DNA from 3 places in the Qipengyuania sp. MTN3-11 genome. Region 1 is predicted to be linked to each of the others. Evidence: predicted binding sites of a transcription regulator. Region 1 holds the regulator's gene; each other region holds the start of a gene.
The links. The regulator LexA, encoded in region 1, represses DNA repair genes until DNA is damaged. The targets are predictions, from matches to a motif close to GTTCCNCNCTTGTTCT.
Positions count from the first base shown of each region.

Region 1 (5,707 bases):
TGAGCATGTCGCAGCGCAGCGAAACCGCCGAGGAAATCGCCGGTGCCGCACGCGCCCTGCGCGCCCGGATGATTCCGATCGCGGCGCCGCCGGGCGCGGTCGATTGCTGCGGCACGGGCGGCGACGGGCACCATACGCTCAACGTCTCGACCGCGGTCAGCCTGGTCGTCGCGGCCTGCGGCGTGCCGGTGGCCAAGCACGGCAATCGCGCGGCGAGCAGCAAGTCGGGCGCGGCGGACACGCTGGAAGCGCTCGGGCTCGACATGGAAGCGGCGGGACGAACCGCCGAGAAGACGCTCGGCGAAATTGGCATCTGCTTCCTCTTCGCCAAGAACCACCACCCGGCGATGGCGCGCATCCAGCCCATCCGCCAGAGGCTCGGCATCCGCACGATCTTCAACCTGATGGGTCCGCTGTCCAATCCCGCCATGGTCGAACGCCAGCTCATCGGCATCGCCCGGCCGGCCTATGTCCCCATCTATGCGGCGGCGAAGGCCCGGCTGGGGACCGAACGCACTTTCATCGTTTCGGGCGACGAGGGGCTCGACGAGCTCAGCCTGGCGAGCGGCAACGAGCTCGCCGACGTAAGCGGCGACGATTTCGAGATGCGCCGCGTGGTCGCGGTTCAGGCCAATCTTCCCCATGCCCCGGTGGAGGCGATCCGCGGCGGCGACGCGCAGCACAATGCCCGGGCGCTCGAGGCCCTGTTGAACGGCGCTCCCGGCTCCTATCGCGACGCCGTGCTGTTCAACGCCGCCGCCACGCTGATCGTCGCCGGCAAAACGGAAGACTGGGTCGAGGGCACCGAGCTGGCGCGCGAGGCGATCGGTTCGGGCCGTGCGCGCGCCCTGCTCGCCGACTGGATCGAGATGACGCGGTGAGCAAGCTCACGGAGATTTGCGCCAACAAGCGGGTCGAGGTCGAAGAGCGCAAGCAGGCGCGAACGCTCGCCGATCTCGAGCAGGCGGCGCAGATGCAGACCGCGCCGCGCGGTTTTGGCGCCGCACTCGACGCGAAACAGCGCTCGGGCTTCGGACTGATCGCGGAAATCAAGCGAGCTTCGCCCTCGAAGGGATTGATTCGCGAGGATTTCGATCCCGCAGCGCATGCGCGGGACTATGCCGCCGGCGGTGCCGCCTGCCTGTCGGTCCTCACCGACGCGCCCTATTTCCAGGGGCACGACGACTACCTTCTCGCCGCGCGCGCCGCCTGCGATCTGCCGGTTCTGCGCAAGGACTTCATGGTCGATCCCTGGCAGGTCGCGGAATCCCGGGCGCTCGGCGCCGACGCCGTGCTGGTGATCGTTGCCGCGCTCGAAGACGCAGCGATGGCGGAGATCGAGGCTGCCGCCCTCGACCACGGCATGGACGTGCTCGTCGAAGTGCACGACGAAACCGAACTTGAACGCGCCCTTGGTCGCCTGCGATCACGACTGATCGGCGTGAACAATCGCGACCTCAGGACCTTCCGCACCGATCTCGCCACCACCGAACGGCTCGCAGCGCTGATGCCGGACGATGCGCTGGTGGTCGGCGAAAGCGGCATCGCCAGCCACGCCGATTGCCTGCGTCTCGCAGATGCCGGTGTGCGCAGCTTCCTCGTTGGCGAAAGCCTGATGCGGCAGGACGATGTCGAGGCGGCCACCCGTCGCCTGCTGCACGGCTGAGGCTGTCCTACAGCGCGCGCTTCTGGCACAGGCCGGGCATGACGATGCTCGCCACCCAACCCCGCTTCATCCGGCAAACCCGCCGTAGTGCCCCGAATTTTCTATTCCTGGACCGTGTAACACCCGGTCCATGTCCAACACGGGTTTCGTTGCCGTGAGCGGCCTCACCCACCTCGACGAAGAGGGCGCGGCGCGGATGGTCGACGTCGGTGGCAAGCCGGCCACGGCCCGCCGGGCGGTCGCGACCGGGCGCATCCGGATGAGCGCCGCCGCGCTCTCTGCGCTGACCGAGGGACCGGGGGCCAAGGGCGACGCACTCGCCGCCGCCCGGATCGCCGGGATCATGGCGGCCAAGAAGACCGGCGAGCTGATCCCTATGTGCCACCCGCTCGGGCTCGATGCGGTGTCGATCGATCTCGCGCAGGAGGAGGGCGCCGTCCGCGCCACCGCCACCGCCTCGCTCACCGGCCGCACCGGAGTCGAGATGGAGGCCATGACGGCGGTCTCGGTCGCGCTGCTGACGCTCTACGACATGGGCAAGGCCGTGGACCGGGCGATGGTGGTCGAGGACATCCGCCTGCTGGAAAAGAGCGGCGGCAAATCGGGCGAATGGCGCGCGGACCCATGAAGGAACCCGCTGCGCTCGACTAACTCCACCCGTACGCGCATCGGCGGATCTCCTGACCGATCGGCCTGCCGAGGCGCGAGAGGTCAAATCCAGAACGCCTGTTCCGTGCTATTGGCTCGGAAATGGCGGGATCGCTTGACTTCCCGAATTGTGTTGCTTACTTGTTCCACATTCGTTCACAGCCTTGTCCACAATCACTGTCGGCAGCGGCGAACACGGCGACCCGAGGAGCGCGCACAATGCTGACCGCCAAGCAGCACGAATTGATCCGTTTCATCCAGACCCGGCTCGAGGCGACCGGCATCTCCCCATCCTTCGAGGAGATGAAGGAGGCGCTCGATCTCAAGAGCAAGTCCGGCGTGCACCGGCTGATCTCGGCGCTGGAAGAGCGCGGCTTCATTCGTCGGCTGCCCAACCGGGCGCGCGCACTGGAGATCGTCAAGCTGCCCGAAGATGCGGTGAGCGCGCCTCGTGCATCGGCGCCGACGCCCGCTAACGACGCAATGGCGGCGGCATTGACGGCCAAGGCGGTCGCGCCCGAACCGGCGAACGATGTGATCGACATCCCGCTTCACGGACGGATCGCCGCCGGTGCCCCGATCGAGGCGATCGAGGGACAGTCCAGCCTGCCGGTTCCCGCAGCGCTGCTCGGCCCCGGCGAGCATTTCGCGCTCGAGGTTTCGGGCGATTCGATGATCGAGGCCGGGATCTTCGATGGCGACTTCGCGCTCATCCGCCGGACCGACACCGCCCGTGACGGGGAAATCGTCGTCGCGCTGGTGGAAAACGAGGAAGCGACACTCAAGTATCTGCGCCGCAACGGCAGTTCGATCACGCTCGACCCGGCCAACTCCTCCTATGCGCCGCAGGTCTATCGTCAGGACCAGGTGCAGGTTCAGGGCAAGCTGGCGGGGCTCCTCCGGCGTTACCACTGAGGCGGCCGCCCAAGGCGGCTATCGCGACGCGTCGCGCCACCATCCATGCGCGCCCTGGGACTGGGCGACCGTCACGAGCCGTGGCCGTTCCAGATAGATCGCCAGCCCGCCCTCGCGCTGAAGGAAGCGCCGGTCGGCCTTCAGCCAGCGCGGGCGACAGCTTCGTGGAAGGAAGCGGTCGGCGACGACGATGTCCGCCCTGTCGCAGGCTGCGGCGAGCGCGCGTTCCTCGACCATTTCGTTGCTGCGCGCCATCAGCAGCGTCCACCCGCGTCCCGCCCGTTCCAGCGTCAGCACGCAGAATTCGGGCGAGCAACGCGCACCCGGCCACTGGTCGAGAGGGAGCGGTTCGGCCGCTACCCCGGCGAGTTCGCTCAGATTGTCCCGCGCATAATCGCTCCGGCTCTCGCGCAGGACCAGCAGGCGCTCGTCCTCGCCGACGATCCCGACATGCCGCCCGTCGCGTGTCACCAGTACGTCGGGGGTCGGGGTCGCCGCCAGCAGCGCGGCTCCGATGCCGGCCGGAGCAAGCCCCCAGAACCGCTGCCGCCCTCGCCACAGCGCCAGCCACAGCGAGCCCGCCACGAACAGCAACAGCGTGCCGAGACCCATCTGCGGCACCAGCTTCACCGCGCCCGGCTGCGCTGCGGTGAAATGGGCGAGCCCCAGCAGCAGGTCGAGCGACAGCCCCACCAGCCACCACACCGGCGCGCCGATGCCCATGGTGTCGAGCAGCAGTGCGAAGGCGATGAGCGGCATCGAGACGAAGGTCACCAGCGGGATCGCGAGCACGTTGGCGAACGCGCCGTAGAGCCCCGCGCGGTGGAAATGGAACAGCACGATCGGCGTCAGCGCGATCTCGATCAGCAGCCCGGTGAGGAACAGCATCAGCATGCGCCGGCCGAACCAGCGAAGCCAGCTCTCCTCCCGGGGCGCGAGGAAAGCGCGCACCGGCGCAGCGTTGTGCAGTGCCACGATCGCAATGACGGCGGCGAAGCTCATCTGGAAGCTGGGGCCGACGAGCGATTCCGGCCACAGCATGAGCACCACGATTGCCGCCACCGCAACCATCCGCATCGACAGCGGCTCGCGCCCCAGCGCCAAGGCGATGAGAGCCAGGACCGCGCCTACGCAGCTGCGCACTGTCGGCACCTCGGCCCCGGTCAGCAAGGTGTAACCGATCCCGGCCATCGCCCCCACCCCGGCGGCGACCAGCGGCAATCGGATCCGGAGGGTCAGCCAGGGCCACAGAGCGAGCAGCTTGAGCGCGAGGAAGTAGCCCCCCGCGATGACCGCGCTGACGTGCAGGCCACTGATCGACAGCAGATGCGTCAGCCCGGCATCGCGCATCGCTTCCTCGTCGCGCTCGGCGATGGCGCCGCGATCGCCGCTGGCGAAGGCCGCGGCGATGGTGCCGGCGGAGCCATCGAGTCGATCGCGGACATGCTGCGAGAGAGCCCTTTGCGTTCGTCCCAACCAGTCGCTCCCCTCGGCCGTGTGGATCACCTCTATCGGCCCGATCAGCGTGCCGGTCGCGGCCAGCCCCTCGAACCAGGCGCGCCGCGCGAAATCGTAGGCGCCGGGCAGGATCGGCGGGGCCGGCGGCATCAGGCGTGCGCGCATCCGCACCACCGCACCCTCGTCCAGTCCGGGGGAATCGTCGGTTTGGGGCACGTTGACCCTTACCTTCAGCGCCCGCCCGGTCTCGGGATCATGAAAGGCCATGGTCAGCCGCACCCGCTCTTCGGCGGGGCGTTCCTCGCGTTCGAGGATACGGGCTTCGAACCTTTCCACGCGCGGATAGTCGATAGCTTCGGCACCGATCATGGCGGAGCGTGCCCAGATGGTCGTCGCTCCCGCTCCGAAGGCCAGCGATGCGGCGACGACCGCCAGAAGGAGATGAGAGCGCTCGTCCGATCCGCGCCAGAGGCTGACAGCCCCCAAGGCGCACAGCAGCGCAGCCGCTATCGCCGCGACCCAGCTCCATTCGGTTGCGAGTCCGAACCAGGCTGCGATGCCCGCCGCGAAGGCCACCGCCAGCCAGGGCCCGCGATCCGTCCCGGAACCGGCCAGCCCCGTCTCGATACGGTCCGCGATGCTGGACAAGGCGGAGCGCATGCGCCAAGGGCGCTGCACTGCAACATCGGGGGCGTCGTGGCCCTCGTCGAAGGGCACATGCGGGCTGCGCGTGGCCATGCCGGGATTAGGAAGGAAACGGGCAAGGATGGCAAGCTCCGGAGCAAGCGACGTTGGCGGGAATGCCGGCCAGGTCGTTACGCGCTTCGCCCCCTCGCCCACCGGCTTCCTGCATATCGGCGGGGCGCGGACCGCGCTCTTCAACTGGCTCTTCGCGCGCCATCACGGCGGCAAGGCGCTGCTCCGGATCGAGGACACGGACACCAAGCGCTCGACACAGGAAGCCATCGATAAGATCCTGGAGGGGCTGGACTGGCTCGGGCTCGATTACGACGAACCCCC
Region 1 covers NZ_BTGM01000004.1:248,339-254,045, forward strand. The annotation lists gene trpD (anthranilate phosphoribosyltransferase) at 1-881, shown strand, start outside; gene trpC (indole-3-glycerol phosphate synthase TrpC) at 878-1,666, shown strand; gene moaC (cyclic pyranopterin monophosphate synthase MoaC) at 1,821-2,294, shown strand; gene lexA (transcriptional repressor LexA) at 2,534-3,229, shown strand; gene ACGHN1_RS14035 (ComEC/Rec2 family competence protein) at 3,248-5,425, opposite strand; gene gltX (glutamate--tRNA ligase) at 5,454-5,707, shown strand, end outside.

Region 2 (5,707 bases), on a different contig from region 1:
GAGCAGACGCTCAACCAGCTCCTCGTCGAGATGGACGGGTTCGAGGCGAACGAGGGCATCATCATCATCGCCGCCACCAACCGGCCCGACGTGCTCGATCCCGCGCTGCTGCGCCCGGGCCGCTTCGACCGTCAGGTCGTGGTGCCCGTCCCCGATATCGACGGGCGCGAGAAGATCCTCGCCGTCCACATGAAGAAGGTACCGCTGGCTCCCGACGTGAACCCGCGCACCATCGCGCGCGGGACGCCCGGCTTTTCCGGCGCGGACCTCGCCAACCTCGTCAACGAAGCTGCTCTCTTGGCGGCACGCCGCAACAAGCGCCTCGTCGCGATGCAGGAATTCGAGGATGCCAAGGACAAGGTCATGATGGGCGCGGAACGCCGCTCCATGGTCATGACCGAGGACGAGAAAAAGATGACCGCCTATCACGAGGCGGGCCATGCGCTCGTCTCGCTGAACGAGCCGGCCTCCGATCCCATCCACAAGGCGACGATCATCCCCCGCGGCCGCGCACTGGGCATGGTCATGCGCCTGCCGGAACGGGACAATTACTCCTACCACCGCGACAAGATGCACGCGAACCTCGCGGTCGCGATGGGCGGGCGCGTGGCCGAGGAAATCATCTTCGGACACGACAAGGTCTCGTCCGGTGCCAGCGGCGACATCCAGTACGCCACCGATCTCGCCCGCAACATGGTCACCAAATGGGGCATGTCCGATGCGCTTGGCCCGTTGCAGTACGAGCAGAGCCAGGAAGGCTATCTCGGCATGGGCCAGACCGCGCGGACGATGTCGGGCGAGGAGACCAACAAGCTGATCGACGCCGAGATCAAGCGCTTGGTCGAGGAAGGGCTCACGCGCGCCAAGGAGGTGCTAAGCACGCAGGAGGACAAGCTTCACCTGCTCGCGCAGGCCATGCTCGAATACGAGACGCTGACCGGCGAGGAGATCGACCAGCTGCTCAAGAACGGCAAGCTCGACCGGCCGGACGAGCCGCGCGGTCCGGTTCAGATTGCGAAGGGCGGCGGGTCGGCGATACCCAAGGCCGGCAAGCGCTTCGGCGGCACGGGCGATGCGCGGCCGCAGGGGGCTTAGGCCCGCGGAAACCACATCGCCCCTGGCGGGTTGAACTGGCGCGGTCCTTGCAAGCGCCGCGCCATTCGGAAAGGTCCGCCATGCGTTACGCCGTCAGCCTGTTCGTTCCCCTGTCGCTTTGCCTGGCGGCCTGTTCGCAGCAGACCCAGGAAGATGCCGCGCGCACGATCGATCTGGCGGAGGACGACGCTGCAGCCAATCTCGAGGTTGCCGGAGAGGTGATCGAGGAAGGCGCGATCGAGGCTGCGGGTGAAGTCAGCGAGGGTGCCGCCCGCTTGCAGGAAGAGTTGGAGCGCGGCGACACGGAAGAGCCGGGCCCCGCCCCCGTCACCGGCGAGGAGCCGCCGCGGGACTGAGAACCCGGTCTAGAAGGCCCCGAGCAGCAAGAGCAACTGCACGAACAGCAGCACCACAACATTGATGAAGACCAGCAGCACGGCGAGCCGCCATGTGGCCGAGAAGCGCGACAGGCCATAGGCACCGCGCAGCTGTTTGTAGATGTGGATCGGCGGAACGAGGGCAAGCATCAGTCCCCACAGCCAGGCCGGCGCCCCGATCTTCACCATGATCGAAAGGACGATGAAAAATAGCGACATGAAAGCGATCGAGTAGGTCACGAAGATCGCATGATCGTAGGCCCGGAACCGCCGTTTCCAGACAAACAGCAGCCACAGGAAGGGGATCGAGATCGGGATCAGCAGCCAGCTGAACTTGTAGCCGTTCGCCTGAAGCTTGTAGAGCATCAGCCCGGGATTGGTCTGCCACTTCTTCAGCCCCGAATCGATAAAGCCGATTCCGGTGGTGCCGACATCGAATTGCATCGGCGAGTTCTCGTCCTCCAACAGGAACTGTTCGCCCCTTCGCAATTCGCGCAGGTCCGCCTCGGCTTCGGTGACCCGTCCCTCCAACTCGCCGCGGGACGGATCGTCCGCGGGCGCTGCCTCGAGCGCCCTCTCGGTTGCGGCAAGCTCGGCCACAGCGCCGCGTTCTGCGATCGCCAGACCCTCGCGCGTGTTGCCCGGCACATCGATATCCGTCGGCATGGTCAGCCCGACCGCCTGGAAGATCGCGAACATCAGGAAGATGGAGAACAGGAACATCGCCATCGGCGAGACGAACCTGGCGCGTTCGCCCTCAATGTAACGGCGCGTCAGGGCGCCGGGTTTGGTGGCCAGCAGAGGCAGTGTCTTCCACGTCTTGCCCTCGAAATGCAGTGCGCCATGAAGCAGGTCGTGAAGGAAAGCACCCATTGTGCGATGGAAATGCGCCTTCTGCCCGCATTGATGGCAATGTGAGCCGATCAGCGCCGTCTGGCAGTTGAGACAGATGTCTTCGGCGAAGTGACCCTCGGACAGCGGGGCGGCGCTCGGTTGGTTTCGATCGCCGCCATGCCGGTCGATCGCTCGCGCGAACAATCCGCCCTCCACCGCGGTGCCAAGCCCTTCGCCGAAATCGCTCATGCGCCCTCCGCTTCAATTCCGTCATAGGCCCTGGCAGAACCATCCGTCGACCGGAACATTTGCGGAACGAATTCCGCGAAGGTAGGTTCGTAAGGCAAAAGGAGAAATGCGATGTCCGCTACCCAGCCCCACGAACATCCCAAATCCGAACCGGTCTCCAATGCCGAAAAGGACCCGGACGACTGGACCACCGGAGACGAGCGCATGACCGGCGCGCAGGCCAGCTATCTCAAAACCCTGTGCGAGGAAGCGGGATGCCCCGAACGCTACGATACGGGCCTCAGCAAGGCCGACGCGTCCAGGATGATCGACGAATTGCAGGAAGAGACCGGACGCGGGCAGTAGAGCGTCGGCAACACCAACGAAAAAGGCCGCCCGGTCGGGGCGGCCTTCTTCTTCTCGACGGGCTGTATGTCAGCCCTCGTAGTCGGCGCCGATCGATGTCGAACGGGCAGGGGCCGCCGCGGTGATCCGCAGCGCTTCGGCCGACTGGCTGAGCGATGCGATCTCGTCGATATCGTCGTCGTCGTCGGGCAGGATCTTCTGCAGGTTGAGCACGGCGGCTTCCTGCAGTTCCTTGGGCTTGATCGTCGTCTCGGCGATTTCGCGCAGCGCCACCACCGGGTTCTTGTCGCGGTCGCGGTCGACGGTCAGTTCCGCCCCGCCGGAAATCTCGCGCGCGCGCTGGGCGGCCAGCAGCACGAGATCGAAACGGTTGGGGATCTTGTCTACGCAATCTTCGACGGTAACGCGCGCCATGGGGCACTCCGATGCTTGAATTCGGGCAATCCGGGGAAGCGCGCCAGTTAGGAGCGCGGGGCGCGCGAGTCAAGGATTTGCACGGGGGACCGCGGGCCCCTAAGGCTTCCTGCGATGGCGGAAACCCAGCAGCACGGCCTTTGCGCGGACGGGAGCGCCTATACCGATCCCGAGCCCTTTGGGATTTGCTCGCAGGGGCAGCAGCTGACCTTCCTGCCCGCCGGCGCCGACCGCCGCGAGGCGCTGATGGCTCTGGTCGCGGAAGCCCGAATTTCACTCAAGGTTTGCTTCTACATTTTCGTCGAGGACCATGTCGGCACCCAGTTCCGCGATGCGCTGGTGGCGGCGGCGCAGCGCGGGGTCGATGTCGATCTGATAGTCGACAGTTTCGGTGCGGATCTGTCGGACGATTTCATTGCGCCGATGCGGAACGCCGGAATCGATTTCTGTTGCTTCAGCCCCCGCTGGACCCAGCGCTATCTGATCCGCAACCATCAGAAGATGGTCGTCGCCGACGATGCCAAGGCGATGTTCGGCGGGTTCAACATCGAGGACGATTACTTCGCGCCGCCGGCACGGAACGGCTGGAACGATCTCGGCATCGTCATCGAGGGACCGGCGGTCGCGGGGCCGGTCGACTGGTTCGCACGGCTCAAGGACTGGACCGACGACGATCGCGCGCATTTCAAGGCCATCCGCCGCACGGTGCGCCAATGGGAATGGTCACAGGGCGAAGGGTGCCGCTGGCTGGTCGGAGGGCCGACCAGGGGCCTTTCGAGCTGGGCACGCTGCGTCGGCAAGGATCTCGAGCAGGGCCGGCGGCTCGACATGTTCATGGCCTATTTCTCGCCACCCAAGAAACTGTTGCGAGCGATCGGGAGGATCGCGAGCAAGGGCGGGACGCGGCTGCTGATGGCCGCCAAGTCCGACAATGGGGCGACGATCGGCGCGACCCGTTCTCTCTATCACTACCTGCTGGGGCAGAAGGCCGAGATCTACGAATTCAGCCCGTGCAAGCTGCACACCAAGCTGATCGTGCTCGACGATGCGGTCTACATGGGCAGCGCCAATTTCGACATGCGCAGCCTTTATCTCAACCTGGAGATCGTGCTGCGCATCGAGGATGCCGCTTTGGCGGACCGGATGCGGGAATTCATATCGCGCCAGATTGCCGCCAGCGAACACATCACGCCCGAGAAGCACCGCCGACGCGCGACGCTATGGAACCGCATCCGCTGGAACCTCGGCTGGATGCTGGTCTCGGTGATCGACTACACGATCAGCCGCAAGCTGAACCTCGGGCTCTAGCTCACCCCTCGCCCCAGCTCGAATAATCGCGCTTGTTGGGACTGGTGAACTTGGTGATTTCGGGCTGGAAGTGCAGCGGCACGTTGCCGGTCGAACCGTGGCGCTGCTTGGCGACCATCAGCGTCGCCTTGTTCTTGAGCTCGAGATAGCGCTCTTCCCAGATCCGATATTTCTCCTGCACCTCGGGCGAACTTTCCGCGGTCGGAAAATCGGGCCGTACCGCTTCGTGGTAATAGTCGGCTCGGTAAATGAACCAGACCATGTCCGCGTCCTGCTCGATCGAGCCCGATTCGCGCAGGTCCGAAAGCATCGGGCGCTTGTCTTCGCGCTGTTCGACCGCGCGGGAGAGCTGCGACAGCGCGATCACCGGCACGTCGAGCTCCTTGGCCAGCGTCTTCAGACCCCGGCTGATCTCGGAGATCTCGTTGACCCGGTTGTCGTTGGCGCGTCCCGATCCCTGCAGCAACTGGAGATAGTCGACCACGATCAGCCCGATGTCGTGCCGCCGTTTCAGCCGCCGGGCGCGGGTGCGCAGCGCGGAAATGGTCAGCGCGGGGGTGTCGTCGATGTAGAGCGGCAGGTCGGCGAGCCGCTGGCTGGCGAAGGACAGCTTCTGGAACTCGTCGCGGGTGATCTTGCCCGAGCGCAGGTTTTCGCTGGAGATTTCCGCCTGTTCGGCAAGGATACGGGTGGCGAGCTGGTCGGCGCTCATTTCAAGACTGAAGAAGGCGGCGGGGGCGCCGTAATTGAATTGCCCACCGTCGCGCTGGTAGTTCAGATGCTCCTCGGCGCAATTGTAGGCGATGTTCATCGCCAGCGAGCTCTTGCCCATGCCCGGCCGGCCGGCGAGGATGATGAGATCGGAATTGTGGAGGCCCGCAGTCTTCTCGTCGATGACCTCGAGCCCGGTGGTCTTGCCCGACAGCCCGCCCCCCGAATTCATCGCCGCCTCGGCCATCTTCAGCGCAGCGAGCGCGGCGGAACGGAAATCGCTCGCCTGCGAGGTTGCGGTCGCCCCCTCGGCAACGCGGAACAGGTTCGCCTCAGCCTGAGCGATCTGCTGCATCGGCGCGACGTCCTCGGAG
Region 2 covers NZ_BTGM01000001.1:557,094-562,800, forward strand. The annotation lists gene ftsH (ATP-dependent zinc metalloprotease FtsH) at 1-1,095, shown strand, start outside; gene ACGHN1_RS02610 (hypothetical protein) at 1,176-1,451, shown strand; gene ACGHN1_RS02615 (DUF3667 domain-containing protein) at 1,461-2,555, opposite strand; gene ACGHN1_RS02620 (DUF3072 domain-containing protein) at 2,667-2,900, shown strand; gene rpoZ (DNA-directed RNA polymerase subunit omega) at 2,970-3,314, opposite strand; gene ACGHN1_RS02630 (phosphatidylserine/phosphatidylglycerophosphate/cardiolipin synthase family protein) at 3,429-4,622, shown strand; gene ACGHN1_RS02635 (replicative DNA helicase) at 4,624-5,707, opposite strand, start outside.
Region 2: a site for LexA is predicted at 2,608-2,623, ahead of ACGHN1_RS02620 (DUF3072 domain-containing protein). Genes of this name have one in related genera too.

Region 3 (5,707 bases), 200 kb from region 1:
GTGGGTGTGGCCCGGCTGGTCGATGTGTCTAGCTGGTATGTCGACATGGATCAGCGGTTAGCCGCCTGTCGACACAAAGGCAAAGCACACTCGACGCGCGTGGCCAAACCCTCCACAACGACCAGGGAGAAGCGTGCCGGTCGCCTGCGAGGCGCGCGAGGACAGGAGCTGAATACAAATGGTCGCCGCATCGCAAACCACAGGCGAGGGCTGGTCCTCGCGTACCGCCTTCATTCTTGCCGCGGTCGGCGCCGCGGTCGGGCTCGGCAATATCTGGCGCTTCCCGACGCTTGCGGGCGAGAGCGGGGGCGGAGCCTTCGTCATCGTCTACATCGCTTGCGTTTTCCTTCTCGGCTTGCCCTTGGTGCTGTCCGAAATCTTCATCGGCCGCGCAGGTCAGACCGACGCGGTAGGCTCGATCCGCCGGGTCGCGACGCAATCCAAGGCGTCGCCGGGTTGGTCGATCTTCGGAGGCATCGGTGCGCTCGCCGCCTTCCTGATCCTCTCCTTCTACTCCGTGGTCGCGGGCTGGGTGCTCTACTACGCGGGTGTCCTTGGGGCCGACTTCGTCCAGGCTCTGCTGGCGGGCGACCCGTTCCGCGGTGCTCTGGCAGGCGAGAGCCAGGCGCAGATCCAGCAGCGGCTCGACGACATGTTCGCCAATGTCGGCCTGCTGCTGGTCGTCCACCTATTTTTCATGGGCCTGACGCTGTTCATCGTCGCGCGCGGGGTTCACGCAGGGATCGAAAAGGCCGCAACGATCCTGATGCCGATTTTCTTCGCGCTGCTGGTAGGCCTGGTGATCTACGGCGCGATCGAAGGCGACATGGGCGAGGCGATGACCTTTCTCTTCACGCCGGACTGGAGCAAGTTGACACCGGCGGTGATGAACTCCGCGCTCGGCCAGGCGCTGTTTTCACTGTCGCTCGGGGTCGCCGGGCTGATCACCTACGGTTCCTATATCAAGAGCGACGGCGGGCTGGGGCCGACCTCGGCGATGATCGCCATGGCCGATACCAGCGTCGCCCTGCTGGCGGGCCTGATGATCTTCCCGATCGTCTTCTCGGTGGGTCTCGATCCCGCTTCGGGCCCGACGCTGGTGTTCCAGTCGTTGCCCTTCGCTTTTCAGACCATGCCGGGCGGGGCGCTGATCGGTTTCCTGTTCTTCATGCTGATCCTGGTCGCCGCTGTCACCAGTTCGATCTCGCTGCTCGAGGTGCCGACCGCCTGGGGCATCGGCGAGCGTGGATGGAGCAGGACCAAATCGGCCGCGATCTTCGGGGGCGGAGCCTTCGTCTTCGGCATCTTCAGCCTTCTGAGCTTCAACCTTTGGTCGGATGTCCGCATCTTGGGGTTCTGGGACATCTTCGCCGAGACCAATATCTTCGACACGATCGACGGCTTCACGGGCAAAATCATGCTGCCCGTCGGCGCCCTGCTGACCTCGCTGTTCGTCGGCTGGAAGGCCGACCGCAACCTGGTGCGGACCACCACCGGCCTTTCGCCCGCGATGTTCGGCCTGTGGCGATTCCTGATCGCCTGGCTGTGCCCGCTGGCCGTGACGGTGATCCTCGTAACCGGGCTATTTCCGGCAATTCTAGGCAGCTGATTTTCCCGCTTTCCAGCCCTGTCACCCCGCTGTAATGATCACGGCCGGCTGGCAGGGCGGGGAGGTCTCGCTGCGGACCTGGAGAGTGCCCGCACTATGCTGCTCGACCGCGTAAAGCCGCTCGACGCCATTCTGGCGACGGCGGAAAGGAAATCCCTCAAGCGAACCCTCGGCCCCTTGCAATTGATGCTGTTCGGCATCGGCTGCATCATCGGCACGGGCATCTTCGTACTCACCAGCGTCGGCGCACAGAAGGCCGGGCCCGGGTTAATGCTGGCCTTCGCCATTGCCGGCGCAGTCTGCATCGTCGCCGCGCTCTGCTATGCCGAGATCGCCTCGATGATCCCGGTCGCGGGCTCCGCCTACACCTACAGCTACGCCTCGATGGGCGAATTCCTCGCCTGGACCGTGGGCTGGGCGCTGATCATGGAATACGCGATCGCGGCCAGCGCCGTCTCGGTCGGGTGGTCGGGCTATTTCTCGGGAACGATCCTGGAGGAATTCCTCGGCATATACCTCCCTCAATGGCTGGCGGCAGGTCCGTTGGCCCTGGGGGGCGAGGAAGGCGGATTTATCAACCTGCCGGCGGTGCTGATCGCCCTCCTGGTCACCGGCCTGCTGATCATCGGAACAAGCGAGAGCGCCAAGGTCAACGCGGTCCTGGTGGCGATCAAGGTGACCGCGCTGACGGCGTTCATCGCGCTGACGCTCACCAGCCCCGAATTCGATGCGGCGCGTTTCAATCCTTTTCTGCCCGCCGGCGTCTTCGGTGAATGGGGATCGGGCACCGGCGCGGTCGGTGCCGCTGCGACGATGTTCTTCGCCTATGTCGGCTTCGACGCGGTCTCCACCGCAGCGGAGGAAACCAAGAACCCGCAGCGCAACGTGCCGATCGGCCTGATCGGCTCGCTGCTGTTCTGCACCGTATTCTACATCCTCGTCGCCGCCGGTGCGATCGGCACCATCGGCGGGCAGCCTATCATGGGTGCAGGGGGCCTGCCGGTGGAGGCGGGATCGGTCGAACTCGCGCGGCAATGCGCGATGCCGCAATATGCCGACGCGCTGGTCTGCTCGGACGAGGCATTGGCGCATGTCTTGCGCGAGATCGGCTTCTCGGGAATCGGCAACACGCTGGGCGTCGCCGCCTTCCTGGCGCTGCCCTCGGTCATCCTGGTGCTGCTTTTCGCGCAGACGCGCATCTTCTTCGTCATGAGCCGCGACGGTCTGCTTCCCGCCCGGCTCAGCCGAATCCACCCGCGGTTCAAGACCCCGCATGTGGTGACCGCGATCACCGGATCGGTGGTCGCACTGGGGGCGGGTTTCTTCCCGGTCGGCCAGCTTGCCGACATCTCGAACGCCGGCACGCTCTACGCCTTCCTGATGGTGGCGGTGGCGGTGATGGTGTTGCGGCGCAAGGATGCGGGAAGGGCGCGTTCGTTCCGGGTCCCGGCGGTGTGGCTGATCGCGCCGCTGACGATCATCGGTTGTATCTTCCTGTTCGTGAACCTGCCGACCATGGCGATGCTGTTCCTGCCGATCTGGGGCGTGATCGGCATCGCCATCTACCTGCTCTACAGCCGCCGGCGCAGTCATCTCGGGCTGGGCGTCGTCGAAGTGGTCGACGACATCGCCGGCGACGAGACCATGGTGCCGATCGATCCGCCTTCGCAGCGCTGATCGATGAAATGATAAAGGGCCGCCCGATGGGGCGGCCCTTCCTCGTTAGTCTTCGAATGGATCAGAGATCGGCGCGTTTGACGTGCTGTTCCTCGGCATCCTCGTGGACGTTCATGCCGAGCGCCATCTTGGCGGTATCGAGCAGGCCCATGTCGCCGTCCCAGATTTCTGCCTGGCCCAGATCCATGCGCATGAAGAAGATATCGGGATCGTCCTTGCCGCCGTCGTACCAGGCCGCGACGAAATTGTTCCAGAACTGGTCGAAGCGTTCGCGGCTGGTCTCCTGGACCAGCGTCCCATTGAAACGGGCGTACATGTCGTGGCCCTTGCTCTGGAAGGTGGCGGTGGCAGGTCCGAGCGTGCGGAAATCGCTCTTGGTATGGGTGAAGAACCAGATCGCCGAGTTCGCGTCCTTGTCGAGCTGCGGGCTCATCGGCACGGCGGTTCCCGGCTTCCCGTCGAGCTGAAGGAACAGGAATGGCGAATCGGCCAGTGCTTTCCAGAACTTCTTCTTCAGCTCGTCCGGATCGCCTTCGTTGTATTTCATGGTGGGGTCTCCTCTTTAGGGTCTGAGTCACCAATGAACCGCGGGCGGTTTCGCTCCCGCACGGCAGTCGAAGCGGGCGTTGCGAATCGTCGGGCGATGGAACATAAGTGGAACAGATGAGTCGTTCCGCCATGCCCTTCGAAACCCTTTCGCAGACCTGCGACCTCGCCGCACTGGCCGCCCGGCGCAGCACCCGCTGGTGCGTCGGCCTGGCGGCAAGCCACGGTCCGCCCTGCCACAGCGAGGTTTTCGCCTGCGGCAACGAAGCCAGCGGGGCGGGGGCGGCGCTGGCTCTGGCGCTCGACGACTGGCGCAGCACGCCGCGTGGTGAAGGGCAGGAGGCGGAAGATCGCCGTGCGGTGCTGTGGGTGCAGACACGCGAGGCGGCGCGGCGCACGGGCCTGCCCTACCGCCCCGGCCTGCCGCGCGATCTGCGTCACCGGGTGATCCATGTGCTGGCGGAGAAGCCCGAGGATGCCCTGTTCGCCATGGAAGAAGGGGTGCGCTGCCGCGAGATCGCCTTCGTTCTCGGCGAGCTGGCGGGCAATCCCCGCGCGCTCGATTTCACCGCCTCGCGCCGGTTGACTCTGGCCGCCGAACGGCACGGGGTGCCGCTCTATCTGGTCCGGCTCGATGCGGGAAGGGACCTGTCTTCGGCACGGATGCGGTGGGAGGTGGCGGCCGCCTCTTCGCCCGCACCGCGCTGGAATGCCCAAGCCCCCGGCGCCCCAGCATGGCGGGCCGAACTGTTCCGCGCCCGTGCCCATGCGCCGGGCGAGTGGCTGCTGCGCTGGGAAGGAGAGAATCTGAAGGCATCGCGCTGGTCCGGGACGCCGGGGCCTTCGGCCGCGCGAAAGGCCGTCGTTCCCGCGCATTAGCGTGCTTGCTCGCCGCATCCTCTCGATCTGGCTCCGCTCGCTGGCGATGGATCGCTGGCGGCTGTGCAATGACGCGCCTGGCGATCCGCGCCCGCTGGTCCTGATCGCCGACACCGCGCACGGGCCACGGATCGAGGCGGTGAGCGCGGCCGGGGCAGCGGCGGGAGCACGGCGCGGCATGATGCTCGCCGATGCGCGCACGCTGTGCCCGCAGATCGTCACCGCGCCTTCCGACCCGGCGGGCGATCTCGATTTTCTCGAGAGGCTTGCCGTGTGGGCGCTGCGCTGGGGGCCGTGGTCGGCGATGGACCCACCCGACGGGCTGCTGGTCGACGTTACCGCGGTGCCGCATCTGTTCGGAGGCGAGGCGAAGCTGCTGGAGGATGTCCATACCGCCTTCGCCGCACGCCGACTGGCGGTGCGCGCCGCGATTGCGCCCACCGCAGGCGCGGCCTGGGCGCTGGCACATTTCGGATCCGGGCGGGCCATCCTCAATCCTCCCGCGTTGGCGGAGAACTATATGCAAGCGCGCCTCGCCGACCTGCCCGTCGCGGCGCTGCGGCTCGACGAGGATGTGGTGGGGGTGCTCCGCCGCCTCGGCCTCAAGCGGATCGGCGATCTCACCACGATCCAGAAAGAAGGGGGTGGCCGCGACGCGATACAGCGGCGCTTCCGCAATCGCCGGTCGCCCGCGGCCAACCCGCTGATCCGGCTCGACCAGCTGCTCGGTCGCGTGCCCGAGCCCTTGCTGCCGGTGGTGCCGCAGCAAATGCCGCTGGTCCAGCGGCGGCTGATGGAGCCGATCCGCCACCGCCCGCTGCTCGACCAGGTGCTGCGCGATCTCGCTCTCGACATGGTGCGGGAGCTGGAGGGACGGGCCGAGGGCGCGCGGCGGCTCGAGCTCGGCCTGTGGCGGGTCGATGGCGAGGTGGTGCAGCGCCGCCTCGAATTCGCCGCCGCCACGCGCGATGCGGAGCACATCTGCCGCCTGTTCGC
Region 3 covers NZ_BTGM01000004.1:52,056-57,762, forward strand. The annotation lists gene panB (3-methyl-2-oxobutanoate hydroxymethyltransferase) at 1-47, opposite strand, end outside; gene ACGHN1_RS13050 (sodium-dependent transporter) at 179-1,609, shown strand; gene ACGHN1_RS13055 (amino acid permease) at 1,706-3,286, shown strand; gene ACGHN1_RS13060 (pyridoxamine 5'-phosphate oxidase family protein) at 3,348-3,833, opposite strand; gene ACGHN1_RS13065 (ImuA family protein) at 3,950-4,711, shown strand; gene ACGHN1_RS13070 (DUF6504 family protein) at 4,758-5,707, shown strand, end outside.
Region 3: a site for LexA is predicted at 3,932-3,947, ahead of ACGHN1_RS13065 (ImuA family protein). Genes of this name have one in related genera too.